Regions from separate parts of the Luteibacter aegosomatissinici genome, predicted to be linked through region 3. Evidence: riboswitches for the same ligand, from Rfam matches in the RefSeq annotation. Region 3 holds a riboswitch; each other region holds the start of a gene.
The links. A riboswitch is a leader RNA that binds a small molecule or an ion and turns the genes downstream of it on or off. The one in region 3 is predicted to bind cobalamin.

Region 1 (4,818 bases), 300 kb from region 3:
TGAGCACGAGGTTGTTCGAGACGATGGTGTCGCCGGTCGCGAAGAAAGCGACCAGGCGGTGGATCAGGTGGCGATCCGCATCGGACATCTTCGACTTGAGGTCGGTCACGTCGAGCGAGAAATCCACTTCTTCCACCGTCCACGTGTTGCGGATGGCGGCGCGGTACATCTCGTAGAACTTCGGGTAGCGCATGGGGCGCAGCGTCAGTTCGAAGCCCGGATCGAGCAGGTGCGCATCGCGGGTGATGGGGTGGGCGGACATAAGGTGCCTCTGAAATTCGTTGAAGACCTGTAGGAGCCCACCCTGTGGGCGACGCCGTTCGCGTAAGGGCCACGACACTTGCGGCGCTGTAGCGAAACATGTCGCCCACGGGGTGGGCTCCTACAGGTGATGCGTTACTGGCAGGCTTCGCAGTACTCGGGGTTCTCGAGCGAGCAGAACACCGCGGCCTCGGCCTGTTCCTGCGTGTTCACCACCGGCGCGACCGGCGCGGCAGCGGCGGCGCTGACCGTCGTCTTCGCAATGCGGGTGGCGGGGCGCGAGCGCAGGTAGTACGTGGTCTTTACGCCGGATTTCCATGCGTACATGTACATGGACGAGAGCTGGCCGATGTTCGGGTTTTCCATGAACAGGTTCAGCGACTGGCTCTGGTCGATGTAGGCACCGCGCGCGGCGGCCAGGTCGATCAGCGACTTCTGCGGCAGCTCCCACACGGTGCGGTAGATGGCGCGCAGTTCAGCCGGAATGGCGTTGATGCCCTGCACCGAACCTTCGGCCAGCTTGATCTGGTCGCGGATCTCGGCGGTCCACAAGCCCAGCGTCTTCAGCTCTTCGACCAGGTGGCGGTTCACCACGAGGAAATCGCCCGACAGCGTTTCGCGTTTGAACAGGTTGGATACCTGCGGCTCGATGCACTCGTAGCAACCGGCGATGGACGCGATGGTGGCGGTCGGCGCGATGGCGATGAGCAGCGAGTTACGCAGGCCGTGCGTCTTCACCTTCTCGCGCAGTTCGGCCCAGCGGCCATCCTTGCCGTTCGGCGTGGCGGCCGGCCAGTAATCGAACTGGAGCTCGCCGTTGGCGGCGCGGCTCTCGTCGAAGCCCGGGTGGGACCCGTCGCGCTCGGCGATCTCGTTGGACTGCGACAGCGCGTGGAAGTAAATCTCTTCCGAAATGCGCGTGGACAGCTCGCGGGCTTCATCCGAATCGAAGCGCAGGCGCAGCTTGAAGAACACATCCTGCAGGCCCATCACGCCCAGGCCCACCGGGCGCCACTTCATGTTCGCGGTGCGCGCGGTATCGATCGGGTAGAAGTTCAGGTCGATCACGCGGTTGAGCTGGCGCACGGCCGTACGCACGGTGGTCGCAAGCTTCTCGAAATCGAACGCGCCATCCACGACGTGGCGGGCCAGGTTCACCGAACCCAGGTTGCATACCGCCGTCTCGCCCTCGTTGGTCACCTCGAGGATCTCGGTGCACAGGTTCGAAAGGTGGATAACGTTCTGCGGCTTCGCCGTCTGGTTGCTGGTGGCGTTGGAGCGATCCTTGAAGGTCATCCAGCCGTTGCCGGTCTGGGCCAGCGAACGCAGCATGCGCGCGTAAAGCTCACGCGCCTTCACCTGCTTCGTGGCCAGGCCTTCCGCTTCCGCCTTGGCGTAGGCGGCTTCGAACGTCTCGCCCCAGGTGTCGACGAAGTGCGGCACGATCTTCGGATCGAACAGCGACCAGTCGCCATCGGTCTCGACCCGGCGCATGAACAGATCCGGCACCCAGTTCGCCAGGTTCAGGTTGTGCGTGCGGCGGGCGTCGTCGCCGGTGTTTTCACGCAGCTCGAGGAATTCCTCGATATCGGCGTGCCAGCTTTCCAGGTACACGCAGGCCGCGCCCTTGCGCTTGCCGCCCTGGTTCACCGCGGCGACGGAGGCGTCGAGCGTCTTCAGCCAGGGCACCAGGCCGTTGGAATGGCCATTGGTACCGCGGATGAGCGAACCGCGCGAGCGGATGCGCGAGTAGGCCAGGCCGATGCCGCCGGCGAACTTGGACAACTGCGCGACATCGCCGTACTTCGAGTAGATCGACGCCAGGTCATCCTGCGGCGAATCGAGCAGGAAGCACGACGACAGCTGCTCGTGTGCCGTGCCGGCATTGAACAGCGTGGGCGAGCTGGCCAGGTACTCGAGCGACGAGAGCATGCGGTACAGCTCCAGCGTCTCGGCGACATCGTTGCCGCCGAGCGCGCAGGCAATGCGCATGAAGAAGTACTGCGGCGTCTCGATGACGTGGCGCTTGGTCGGGTGGCGCAGCAGGTAGCGGTCGTACACCGTACGCAGGCCGAAGTACTCGAAACGGCGCGAGGCGTTCAGGTCGATCGCATCGTTGAGCTTGCGCGCGTTGGCGCTGACGAACGCGCGCAAGCGTTCATTGAGAATGCCCAGCTCACCGCCGATGTTGATCGACTGCGAGAACGACTGGATTTCCTGGCCGCTCACTTCCTTGTCGATGAAGGCGGAGAGCAGGCGCGCGGCGAGCTGGCCGTATTCCGGCTCCTCGGCCGTGAGCGCGGCGGAGGTACGGATGGAGAGCTGATCGAGCTCCTGCGTGGTGGCACCGTCGTACAGGCCGCCGATCGTCTTCAGCGCCACGCGCATGGGATCGACCGCGAACAGGCCATCGGCGCTGCGCGTTACCGCGCGCACGATCTTGTTCACATCCACGGTTTCCTGGCCGCCGTTGCGCTTGGTGACGCGCATCTGGCCCGGGTTATGCGGAGGGGTAAGGGCAAACGCCGGCGGGGCGTCTTCGCGGTAGCCCGCTGCCGGGGCCTTGTCGCTGCTGGTGGTGGGGGTGGCGGCCGTGTCGGCCGTCTCGGTGCGCTCGCGCGCTGCGGAATCCATCGTCGTCATGCTTGGCGTGCCCCAGGGCCTGGTCCAGACTCCCGTTCCCTCGGACGGGGCTTGATGTGGCTAGGCAAGGACGGGAAAGCCGGGGACGAAGCCGCGCGTGGGGCTTCGGTCCGCGACGTGCCTCCCCGCGGAAGCCGTCACCACGAACCATGCCCTTCGGGCACGGCTGCTGGCAGGTCTTCGGACTTCGTGGACATAAGGCGGCATGCCGCCTTGCCTACCCGTCGCTTCCCAGCCCCTGAAAGGCCAGTGCATTGAACGGGATCGTTTCCACTTACCGCTGCGGGGCAGTTCCGGATTTACACCGGATTCCCTTTTAAGTCCGACGGGCAGTCGCGCCGCCTCGGACACCAACGGGACACACGATATAGCTGGGACCAGGGCAGGTCAACACAAGATATAGGGGATTTTTTCCAATGCGCTGGCAACTCAATGGGTTGCGGAAACACGCTGTTGGGGCCCCTGGTCATGGCGTAACCAATACCTGTCCTGGCATGTGAAGGGCGTCTACACATACGTGATTGCGGCCCGAGGCTAAGATTCGGGCCCGTTCCACGCCATGACATGAAGGATCACGCGGTTCGATGCCATCGACGTTCACGCTGCAAGACCACGCACTGCTCCTTCAATCGCTCGATGCGGTGCCTTTTGGCCTGGTGGCGCTATCGCCCTCGGGCACCGCGCTGCACGCGAACGCGTGGGCCCGGGACCGGCTCGACGGCCGTGCGTTCCTTGCGTTCTGGGATGCGGCGGGGCGCGGGGCGATCGAAGCCCTTCTCGCGGTGATCGGTGCGCGGGGCGTTCGCGACCTGGACGCGAACGCGGCCGATGGCTCGGCCTGGCGGCTGTCGCTTGAGACGTTGAGCGCCGCGGCGGCGGGCGAGGCGGTCATCCTGGCAACGTTCCGCCCCACGGGTGGCGATCAGGCCTGGATGGGGCCGCGCGGGGATGGTTCGGCCGATATCACCCAGGACCAGCTGCGCCAGGCGCAGAAGATGGATGCGATCGGCAAGCTCACCGGCGGGGTGGCGCATGACTTCAACAACCTGTTGCAGGTGATCAGCGGGAACCTGCAGTTGCTGGCCGCCGACGTCGCGGGTAACCCGCGCGCCGAGCGCCGCGTTGCCAATGCGATGGCTGGCGTCACCCGCGGTTCGCGGCTGGCGGCGCAACTGCTCGCGTTCGGCCGGCGGCAGCCACTGGCACCCAAAGTGGTGAACATCGGGCGCTTCGTGCGCGAGATGGACGACTTGTTGCGCCGGTCGCTTGGCGAGGCGATCGAGGTGGAGACGGTTGTGGCCGGTGGCCTGTGGAATACGCAGGTGGATGTCGGCAATGTCGAGAATGCGCTGCTCAACCTCGCGATCAATGCACGCGATGCGATGGCCGGGCAGGGGCGGCTGACGATCGAGGCCGGCAATGCGCTTCTGGACGAGGCCTACGCCAAGGCCCACGGTGACCTGAAGGCCGGCCAGTACGTCATGCTGGCGGTCACCGATACGGGCACCGGCATCGCGCCGGAGGTGCTCGCACAGGTCTTCGAACCGTTCTTTACCACCAAGCCGGAAGGCGAGGGGACAGGCCTGGGCCTGTCCATGGTGTATGGCTTCGTGAAGCAATCCGGCGGCCACATAAAGATTTATAGCGAGCCCGGCCACGGCACGACGGTGAAAATCTACCTGCCGCGTTCGACGCAAAGCGAAGACCGCCTTGTCGCCCTGGACGAGGGTGGCGTGCGAGGCGGCGATGAAACCATCCTCGTGGCCGAGGATGACGACGATGTGCGCGAGACCGTGGTCGGCATGCTTGCCGACCTGGGCTACCGCGTCCTGAAGGCACGCGATGCGGAGAGCGCACTCTCCATCATGGAAAGTGGCATCGCGGTGGACCTGCTGTTCACCGATGTGGTGATGC
Region 2 (4,818 bases), 350 kb from region 3:
TCTGCCTGGCGCGTGACGATCATAGCGTGCTGCCACCGGCCCGGCGTGATGATCCACCGGCCTGGCGCACCGCCCCCAAAACGCCATGAGCCGGCCCGAAGGCCGCCGCATGCGCTCCCCACTCTCGCAGCACACCCCACGGACTGAACCCATGACCCGCCTGCCCGGACTGGACACCCTGCGCGCCATCGCCATCGTGTGGGTGATGCTGTTCCACAGCTACCTTATCGGCGGGCTCGGTGAAAACTTTGGCGTGCTCGAACACGCTGGCTGGATGGGCGTGGACCTGTTCTTCGTGCTCAGCGGGTACCTGATCGGCGCCCAGGTGTTCATCGCGTTGCGTGACACGGGGCGGCTGGACATGAAGGCGTTCTACCAACGGCGCGCCTTCCGCATCCTGCCTGCCTACATCGTGGTGCTGGCCCTCTACCTGGCATGGCCGCTTTGGCGCGAAACCCCGCTGATGCAGCCGGCATGGCAGTTCGCCACGTTTACGTTCAATCTGTTGTTCGATGCGCCGCAGCGGTATGCCTTCTCCCACGTATGGTCGCTGTGCGTCGAGGAGCACTTCTACCTCGTGTTCCCAGCGCTGGCGATTCTGCTGGCCGGGCGACTGACGGCGGCGCGCTTCGTCCTCCTGTGCGCTGGCGTGCTGCTGGGCGGCATCGCGCTGCGCGCGTGGCTGTGGCAGGTTCACCTGGCGCCCCTTGCCGATATGGATGTCCCCACTGGGCCGGCGTACCTGCGCTACCTCTACTACCCCACGTACTCACGGCTGGATGGCCTGCTGGCGGGCGTGGCCGTGGCGGCATGCGCCGTCTTCCGCCCGGCCTGGCTGGCGTGGGCCCGATGCCATGCCGCCGCGCTGCTGGGTGCGTCAGCATTGCTGCTCGCTGGCTGCATCGTGTTCTTCGACGGCGGCCGCCTCGGTTTCTGGCAGAACGCGATCGGCTACCCGCTCGTGGCTCTTGCGATGGCCGGCTTCGTCGGCATGGCGGCGGGTGGCACCTGGCTTGCCCGGCGGCACGTGCCCGGCGCGGGGTGGCTCGCCCGCGCCTCGTACAGCCTCTACCTCAGCCACAAGGGCGCCTTCATGCTTACCGTGGCCCTGCTGGACGGGCGGCTGGACGGCCATCCGGTGTGGCGCTTCGTTGCTTTTGCCGTGGTGGTGCTCGCCGTGGGAGCAGCCCTGCACTACCTCGTCGAGCGTCCCTTCCTGCGCTGGCGTGAGCGCCGTTCCGCTACACTACGGGCACCCAGGGTGATCCAAGGCGCCAGCGCCGCGGATTGAAACGGGAATCCGGTGACCCGCAGGTCGTGTGCCTGCGCCATTCCGGAGCTGCCCCCGCAACGGTAGGCGAGTTGAAGGGGCTGGCCAATGCCACTGTGCCGCGTGCGGCATGGGAAGGCGCCAGCCCTCGCAGGTAACCCCTGCACTCGCGAGCCCGGAGACCGGCCCACGTGGTATCACCGGACAGGCGGAGGGCCCTGGTCGCGGGTGGCCCGACTCCGTTCGCCGTCGCTTGCTCCTTGCCCACGCTCGTCCCTCGCAGCCAAATGCCGCGCGGGTAGGCGCGGCCAGCAGGGAGTTCCAACGTGTCGTTCCGTCCGCACCACCTCGCGCTCGCCATCGGCCTCGCGACGCTCACGCCCGTCGCCGCCCATGCCGATGACGCCGCCTCCACCGATCTCGACAAGGTGGTGGTTACCGCCAGCCGCACCGAGCAGACCCTCAACCAGGTACTCTCGGCCTCCACCGTGATCGACCGCGCCGATATCGAACGGCTGCAGCCGCGGTCGCTGGCCGACCTGCTGCGCGCCACCCCGGGTGTTTCCATTGCCAACAACGGCGGCCCGGGCAAGGCCACCTCCGTGTTCATGCGCGGCACCGAATCCGACCACGTGCTGGTCCTCGTCGATGGCGTGAAGATCGGCTCGGCCACCTCCGGTACCGCCGCCTTCCAGGATATTCCGGTCGACCAGATCGAGCGCATCGAGATCGTCCGTGGTCCGTACTCGAGCCTTTACGGTTCCGATGCGCTGGGCGGTGTGATCCAGATCTTTACCCGCCACCCGCAGGGCGCTTTCGTGCCCAACCTTTCGGTCGGCGTTGGCAGCTGGTCCACGCTGCGCGGCTCGGCCGGTTTTGCGGGCCGCGGCACCAACGGCTGGTACTCGGTGGAGGCCAGTCACGACCAGACCCATGGCATTAACGCGTGCCGCGGCAAGCCCAGCCCGGGCGGTGGTGGTTGCTACACCTATGAGCCCGATGACGATGGTTACCGCAACAACGCACTGTCGCTGAAGGGCGGCTGGCGCTTTGACGAACAGTGGGATGCCGATGCCAGTGCGACGCGTAGCGAAGGCCACAACTACTACGACGGCACCAGCAGCAACTCGGCGGAATCGGCGACGCAGACGGTGGGCGGACGCCTGCGTTATCGCCCGGCACAGGACGCGCTGGTCACGCTGAACGTCGGGCGTAGCCTGGATCTGTCCACCGATTACGAGAACGGCGTCTACGCCGATACGTTCAACACGCATCGCGACCTGGCGTCGCTGCAGGCTGACCTCGGCAAGGTGGGTGGCGCATACGGCCTCACCACGCTCGGTTTTGACTGGCAGCGCGACCGCGTGGTCGGCAGCACGGATTACTTCGTGGATGCGCGCCGTAACCACGCGCTGTTCGCCCAGTGGCAGCAGGAGTTCGGCGACAGTTCGATCCAGGGCAGCCTGCGCCGCGACGAGAACAGCCAGTTCGGCGGCAAGACCACCGGCAGCCTGCAATACGGCTATGCCCTGACGAAGGAGCTACGCGTCACGGGTAGCTACGGTACGGCGTTCAAGGCACCGACCTTCAACGACCTGTACTACCCCGATTACGGCAACCCGGACCTGAAGCCGGAAACCTCGCGTAACTGGGAGCTGGGCCTGCGCGGTACGCCGGGCTGGGGCAACTGGTCGATCAATGCGTTCCAGAATCGTATCGATCACCTGATCGTGTTCGATTCGAGCCTGACTGGCCCGCTGTTCCCATTTGGCGGCGCGAACAATATCGACCGCTCGCGGATCCGTGGCGTGGAACTGGCGGCCGATACGACGCTGGGTGACTGGCGCCTGGGCGGCAACGCCACCTGGCTCTCGCCCGAAGATGACAGCGACGACGCGACGCACGGCAACCTGCTGCCACGCCGCGCGCGTCGCACGGCCAATGTCGATGTAGACCGCAGCTTCGGCGCCCTCAGTGTCGGCGCCAGCGTCTACGCATCGGCTTACCGCTATGACGACACGGCCAACCTGCACCGCCTGGGCGGCTACGCGTTGACCGACCTGCGCATGGCTTACGCGATCGATACCGCATGGAACGTGGAGCTGTCGGCGAAGAACATCTTCGATCGCCATTACGAAACCGCGCGCTACTTCAACCAGCCTGGCCGCAACTGGATGCTCACGTTCCGCTACCAGCCGCGCTCCTGATCCACCCACCGGAGGAAACCACGATGAAACCGCTTTCCCGTCCCGCGTTCGCCGCCCTCGCCGCGCTCTTCGCGCTGGTGATGATCGGCACCCGCTTCCATCATTTCGGCGACATGCTGCATTTGCCCGATGCGTCGATGGCGTTGTTCTTCCTGGGTGGCATCTACCTGCGCAAGCACCTGGCCTTCATCGGCTTCGTGGTGCTGGCCGTGCTGGTGGACTGGTACTCGGTGAGTTACGCGGGCGTCAGCGATTTCTGCATCACCGTGGCGTACGCCTTCCTGCCGCTCGCGTACGCCGTACTCTGGTACGGCGGCCGCCTGCTGGCTCCGCGCTTCGATGGCTCGCTGCGTTCACATGGCCTCGTGTTCCTCGGCATCGTGGTGTGCGCCACGCTGAGCTATGCCGTGTCGAATGGCGCGTTCTATTGGCTGGGTGGTCGTTACCAGCATCCGCACATGGCCGAATACCTTGCCCGGTTCATGCAGTGGGCCCCGCTGTTCGTTCGTGCCGCGACGCTGTACGTGCTGGCGGCGCAGGTGCTGCACGCGGTGATCGCGCATTTCCTGCCAAAGGAGGGTGGCCGCGGCGCGGCCCATGCATGACCGATAAGCCCGAATGGCGCGACATGGATGACGCATCGCGCTACCGGGACCGTGCCCAGCGGAAGAAGGAACTGGTGGACCGGCGCATCGCCCGGGCCACCATCGATCGCGGCGTGCTCGTGGTGAACACCGGAAACGGCAAGGGCAAGAGCTCATCCGGCTTTGGCATGCTGGCACGCTCGCTGGGCCACGGCTTTCGCTGTGGTGTCGTACAGTTCATCAAAGGTAGCTTCTCCACCGGCGAGGAGGCCTTCTTTCGCAGGTTCGAAGGTGATGAACTGGATTACCACGTGATGGGCGAGGGCTATACCTGGGAAACCCAGGACCGCGAGCGCGATATCGCCGCCGCCATGGCGGCGTGGAGCGTGGCCGAGCGCATGCTGGGCGATGACACCTACGACTACGTGTTGCTGGATGAGCTGAACATCGCGTTGGTGAAAGGCTACATCCCGCTCGAACGCGTGCTCGCCGCCTTGCTCGCCCGGCCCGAACGCCAGCACGTGGCAATCACCGGCCGGGGCGCGCCGGATGACCTGGTGGCCATCGCTGATACCGTGACCGAGATGCGCGTGGTGAAGCACGCGTTCCAGGCGGGCATCAAGGCACAGAAGGGCATCGAACTGTGATCCGTCATTGTCCCGCGTTGCTGGTGAGTGCACCTGCCTCGGGGCAGGGCAAGACGAGTGTTACCGCCGCGCTCGCGCGTGCACACACACGCCTGGGCCGCCGCGTGTGC
Region 3 (4,818 bases):
GTGTAACCGCCCAGGCGGGTGGTGTTGGCCGCGTCGTCGTAGCTGTAGCCGGCTGCATACACCGAGCCGCCCACCGTGAAGGCGCCCAGGTCCTTGTCCAGGTCCACCCGGCCGGTGCGGCGCGGGCGGCGGGCCAGCAGGTTGTCTTCTTGCGGGCCGCTATCGCGGTTCAGCGGCTGCTGCAGCGTGAGGTACGTACGCACGTGCCAGCCATCCACATCGGCGCCGAGCTGGCCCTCGAGACCACGGATACGGGCCTGGCTCACGTTGATCGGCAGGAAGTTGGCGTCGTAACCGATCAGGTCGTCCACCTTGGTCTGGTAGGCGTTCACCGCCCAGTTCCAGATACCCGGGCCGCCACTCAGGCCGATCTCGGCCGTGCGCGACTTCTCCGGCTTCAGCGAGACGGGGGCACCGTACGGGTAGTACTCGTCGTTGAAGGTCGGTGCATGGAACGCCGTGCCGTACGAGGCCGTGATCCGCATGCCGTTATCGAAGCGAAAGCCGTACGCCGCCGAGCCGGTGTTGTGGTTGCCGAACTGGGTGTTGTGGTCGTGGCGCGCGGAAAGCTGGATCTCGTGCGGACCAAACACGCCCTGGTACAGGGCGAACACGCCGGTGTTGTTGCGGGTGGTCTTGAGGTAATCCGTGTCGCTATCCAGCTTCTCCTGCTGGTAATCCACGCCCGCGCTCAGGGTCTGGCCCGGCGCCAGGGTGACATCGTTCTGCCAGGCGGCCTGGTTGCGCTTGGAATAGAGGTAGCCCTGGCGCACCTTGTCCACACCGTAGTTCACGTAGTCCAGGGTCTTGTCGGCGCCGTTGAGGTAGTTATCAGCACGGTCCTGGTTCTGGCCCACGCTCACCGACATGCGCCAGTCGGCCATCACGTCGAAGCTGAGCTTGCCGCCGGCCACCTGCTGCGAGCGGCGGGTAAGGTTCTGGTAATCGCCGTCGTACTCGATCGTGCCCTTGCTGCGCAGCCAGCTGCCGGTGAGCTCGGTGCCGTCATCCCAGCGGTAGCCGCCTGAAAGCGCGCCGTTGTAGGTGCGGTAGGCATCGTGGTCGGGCTCATCGGTGAAGCAGCCCTTGAAGGCCGTGCCCGCGCCGATGCGGCAGGCATTGATGCCGGAGGTGTACTGGCCGCCCAGGCTGGCGTTGTACCAACCGTGGGTGGTGCCGCCGGAGACGCCGAACTGGCCGGCGCTGTAGCCATGGCTGCCGCCGGTCACCGAGACCGAAGGCGTCGGCGCTTCGCCGGCCTGGCCGTGGCGGGTGAAGATCTGGATGACGCCACCGATGGCGTCCGAGCCGTACAGGGTCGAACGCGGGCCGCGGACCACTTCGATGTGGTCGATCTGCTCGACCGGGAGCTGCTCGTAGGCCGGCAGGCCGGCACCGACCGTGCCCACGCGGACGCCATCGATCAGCACCAGGGTGTGTGCGGAGTTGGTGCCGCGCATGAACAGGGACGTCTGCTGGCCGATGCCACCGGTGTTGGCCATGACGACGCCGGGCAGGCCGGTGAGCAGGTCCTGCACGCTGGTGGGCTGCAGGCGCTCGATGTCGTCGCGGGTGATCACGGTGACCGGGGCCAGCACCTCGTCCAGCGGAGTGGGCGCGCGGTTGGCGGTAACGACCACCGAGGGCAACGTTTCCGGGGCATCGGCGGCGTGGGCGATGGTGATGGACGACAGCAGGGCGGTCGCGAGCAGGGTCTTCTTCATGTGTGGAGCGTCCTCGTGCCGCGGGCGGCAAGTCTTGGAAACGGGGACGGTCACGGGGGTGTGGCGAACGGCGCACGGGCGGCGGGGCCCGGTGACTGTCCGGATCCGCCCGCCGCGAATCGTCCGAAACAGGTCGCGCCCGCGGCCATGGCTGGCGCGGGGGTGCGTTTCGGGCCGGTCTCCGGACTTGCCTTTACCGCGTGGGCGGGTTCGTCCGGCGCCTTCCCACTCCGTGTGGAGCAGTGGCTGAGGCCGGATGGAATGGGGGTGGTCCCCTGGGGCTTACCGTTGCGGGGGCAGTGCCGGCCTTGCCGCTTCAGCGGCGCACCGGCTTCCCGTTTCATCCTTCCGCCGTGGAGGCGGGTGGACACCCGAACGGGGGGCATTCTAGCGGTGATCGGGTCGGACCGGAGGAAATCGGTTCATTCGCTTATGCGAATGCATGTGACCAGCGGCTTGCGCCGCCTCGCTCTGGTGGTTTCGAGGCCGAGAGCCGTCGGTGCCCACCCTCGCGTCGGATGCTGCGGCTGCGCCGCCGTGCCTTTGATTCGCGCACAAGGTGCGCTCCTACAACCGCCGCCCCGTGAGTGAGCCATGGGCCAGCCCCATCTAAGGCTGGCCTACGGCCGCTCTCTTGTGCGGAACTCGCCTCGAGGGTGGGCACCGACGGCTCTTTTGACCCATGAGGTTGGGTGGGTGGAGAGCCGCGGCGTTGTCTGCTGGGAGATTGGTACGTTCGGACACGTGCGGACGGACAGCGGCTTCGTCCGCGGACAGGCGTGGTCGTGTGGCGTGGATGGGCGCAGATGGCGTCGTGGCGCCGTTTCCGGGGTGTAGGTTAGGTTGGCACGGTGAATGCAACGCCTTGGGCAACGGGGCCTGGCCCCATCTGACCCACCTCACGGAGCATCGCCATGAACGTTGAAACCTTCCTGCTCAAATCCTTCTTCGTTGCTGCCGTGCTGACCTGTGTGTTGGCCATGGGTTCGTTTGTCACGGCGAGCCCGTCGCACCTGCCAGCGACCGTGGTGGCCGTCGCTCGGTGATCGGTTGCGGCGTCATCGCAGCGTGGGTTGTTCGCGTGCAAGCACGCTCCCACACGAGCCTGGCGTGGTCATTCATCCGATCGCGGTACCCCGTGTAGGAGCCCACCCTGTGGGCGACATCTTTCGCGACGACGTAGCACTGTGGCTTTGTCGCGAACGGCGTCGCCCACAGGGTGGGCACCGACGGCTCTCGGCCTCACGCCCACAAGCACGAGGCGGCGCAAGCCGCTAAGAACACGCATTCGCGCTAGCGAATGAACCGCTTCGATAGCGCGAAGCCAGAGGCGAGCCGTCTCAGGCGGTGTAAACGCGCTCGCCGCCGATCCAGGTTTCTACCACGTGGTGGGTGTCGTCCAGCACCACGAAATCCGCGCGGAAGCCCGCGGCGATGTGGCCGTGCGTCGCGCCCAGGCCCAGGAAGGCCGCCGGGTACGTCGATGCCATGCGTGCCGCCTCGTCGTAAGGCACGCCCACCATGTTGATCGTATTGCGCACCGCCGAGGCCATATCGAGTGCCGAACCCGCCAGCGTGCCGTCCGCCGTCTGGCAAACGCCATCCTTCGCCGTGATCGTCTCGCCCTTCAGCACGAAGTTCGGATTATCCGAACCCACCGGCGGCATCGCATCCGTCACCAGCATCATCTTCTCGCGCGTCTTCGCCGCGATAGCGACACGCAGCGACGCCGGATGCACATGGTGGCCATCCACGATCAGGCCACACCAGCTCGCATGATCTTCCAGCGCGGCACCCACCACGCCCGGCTCGCGGCTGGTGAACGGTGTCATCGCGTTGAACAGGTGGGTGAAGCCGCGCACGCCCATCGCCAGCGCATTGCGCGTCGTCTCGTAGTCGGCTGCCGTGTGGCCCGCGCAGACGATCACGCCGTTATCGACCAGCTGCTTCAACACGTCATCGCTTGCTCGCTCGGGTGCCAGCGTCAGCAGCGTCACGCCACCGTGGCGGCGGGCGACCATCGCGATGTCATCAGCGCCTGCGATACGGAACTTCGCCGGATCGTGCACGCCCTTGCGCTCGGGCGCGATGAAGGGGCCTTCCAGGTGCACGCCGAGCACGCCCGGCACGCCCTGCTCCACCGCCGCGTTCACGGCATCGATCGCGCGCGACATTACCTCGGCATCGTCGCTGATCAGCGTGGGCAGGAAGCCCGTGGTGCCGTACTTCGCATGCGCCTCGCCGATCGCGCGGATCGTTTCCACCGTGGGTGCGTCGTTGAACAGCACGCCACCGCCGCCGTTCACCTGGCAATCGATAAAGCCCGGCAGCAACGTGCGCCCGCCCAGGTCGTGGCGTTCCGCAGCGCGCACGCGCGGATCCGACGGCAAGGCGAGCCCGGTGATCTTGTCATCATCGACCAGCACGGCAAAGCCGGTCTGGAAGCCGTTGTCGGTCAGCACGCGGCCGTTGACGAGGGCGAGGGTCATGGGTGGAATCTCGTGGCCAGGTTAAAGGGTGCGTTCGGTGAAGCGTCAAGGGTAAAGCGTGAGGATGAGCGGTACTTGCGCGCTTCTACTTACGGTTTGCTCTTCGCGGTTAAACGGTTTCCGTCACCTTGTTGAGGTGCGGCGGGACATCGGGGTTGAAGCCGCGCTTGATCGCGAGGGCCGCGGTGGCGCGGTAGAAGCTCTGCACGGTGACCAGCGGCGCGGCGATCGGCGCGGTGGCGACCAGCGGCAACACGCCCTCGCCCGTTGCGCCCGGTGCGGCAACCCACACCTTGGCGCCGCGCTTGCGGAACTCGGCGGCTACATCGAGCACGCCCGGCAGGGTGTCGTCATTCTGGGCGAAGAACAGCACCGGGAAATCCGGGCCCACCAGCGCCATGGGGCCGTGCTTCACTTCCGCGGCGCTGAACGCCTCGGCGTGCAGGCCACAGGTTTCCTTGAACTTCAGCGCGGCTTCGAGCGCGCCGGCGAAGCCAAAACCACGGCCAACGACGAACAGGTTGTGCGCATCGACCAGGCCATCGGTGAGCGAGGACCAGTCGGCATCCCAGCCCTGGCGCAGCTGTGCGGGCAGCGCGGTGAGC

Region 1: linked by a shared signal. The riboswitch ahead of L2Y97_RS20565 (ribonucleoside-diphosphate reductase subunit alpha) and the one ahead of L2Y97_RS21750 (TonB-dependent receptor domain-containing protein) in region 3 are both predicted to bind cobalamin.
Region 2: linked by a shared signal. The riboswitch ahead of btuB (TonB-dependent vitamin B12 receptor) and the one ahead of L2Y97_RS21750 (TonB-dependent receptor domain-containing protein) in region 3 are both predicted to bind cobalamin.

Annotation. Positions count from the first base shown of each region.
Region 1 is NZ_CP095742.1:4,568,912-4,573,729, reverse strand. It holds gene L2Y97_RS20570 (ribonucleotide-diphosphate reductase subunit beta) at 1-262, opposite strand, end outside; gene L2Y97_RS20565 (ribonucleoside-diphosphate reductase subunit alpha) at 397-2,895, opposite strand; cobalamin riboswitch at 3,059-3,274, opposite strand; gene L2Y97_RS20560 (response regulator) at 3,489-4,818, shown strand, end outside.
Region 2 is NZ_CP095742.1:4,515,567-4,520,384, reverse strand. It holds partial or broken gene L2Y97_RS20380 (acyltransferase family protein) at 152-1,246, shown strand; cobalamin riboswitch at 1,243-1,475, shown strand; gene btuB (TonB-dependent vitamin B12 receptor) at 1,597-3,477, shown strand; gene L2Y97_RS20370 (hypothetical protein) at 3,501-4,082, shown strand; gene cobO (cob(I)yrinic acid a,c-diamide adenosyltransferase) at 4,106-4,708, shown strand; gene L2Y97_RS20360 (cobyrinic acid a,c-diamide synthase CobB) at 4,732-4,818, shown strand, end outside.
Region 3 is NZ_CP095742.1:4,866,420-4,871,237, reverse strand. It holds gene L2Y97_RS21750 (TonB-dependent receptor domain-containing protein) at 1-1,724, opposite strand, end outside; cobalamin riboswitch at 1,880-2,114, opposite strand; gene L2Y97_RS22415 (hypothetical protein) at 2,639-2,770, shown strand; gene nagA (N-acetylglucosamine-6-phosphate deacetylase) at 3,065-4,213, opposite strand; gene L2Y97_RS21740 (SIS domain-containing protein) at 4,323-4,818, opposite strand, start outside.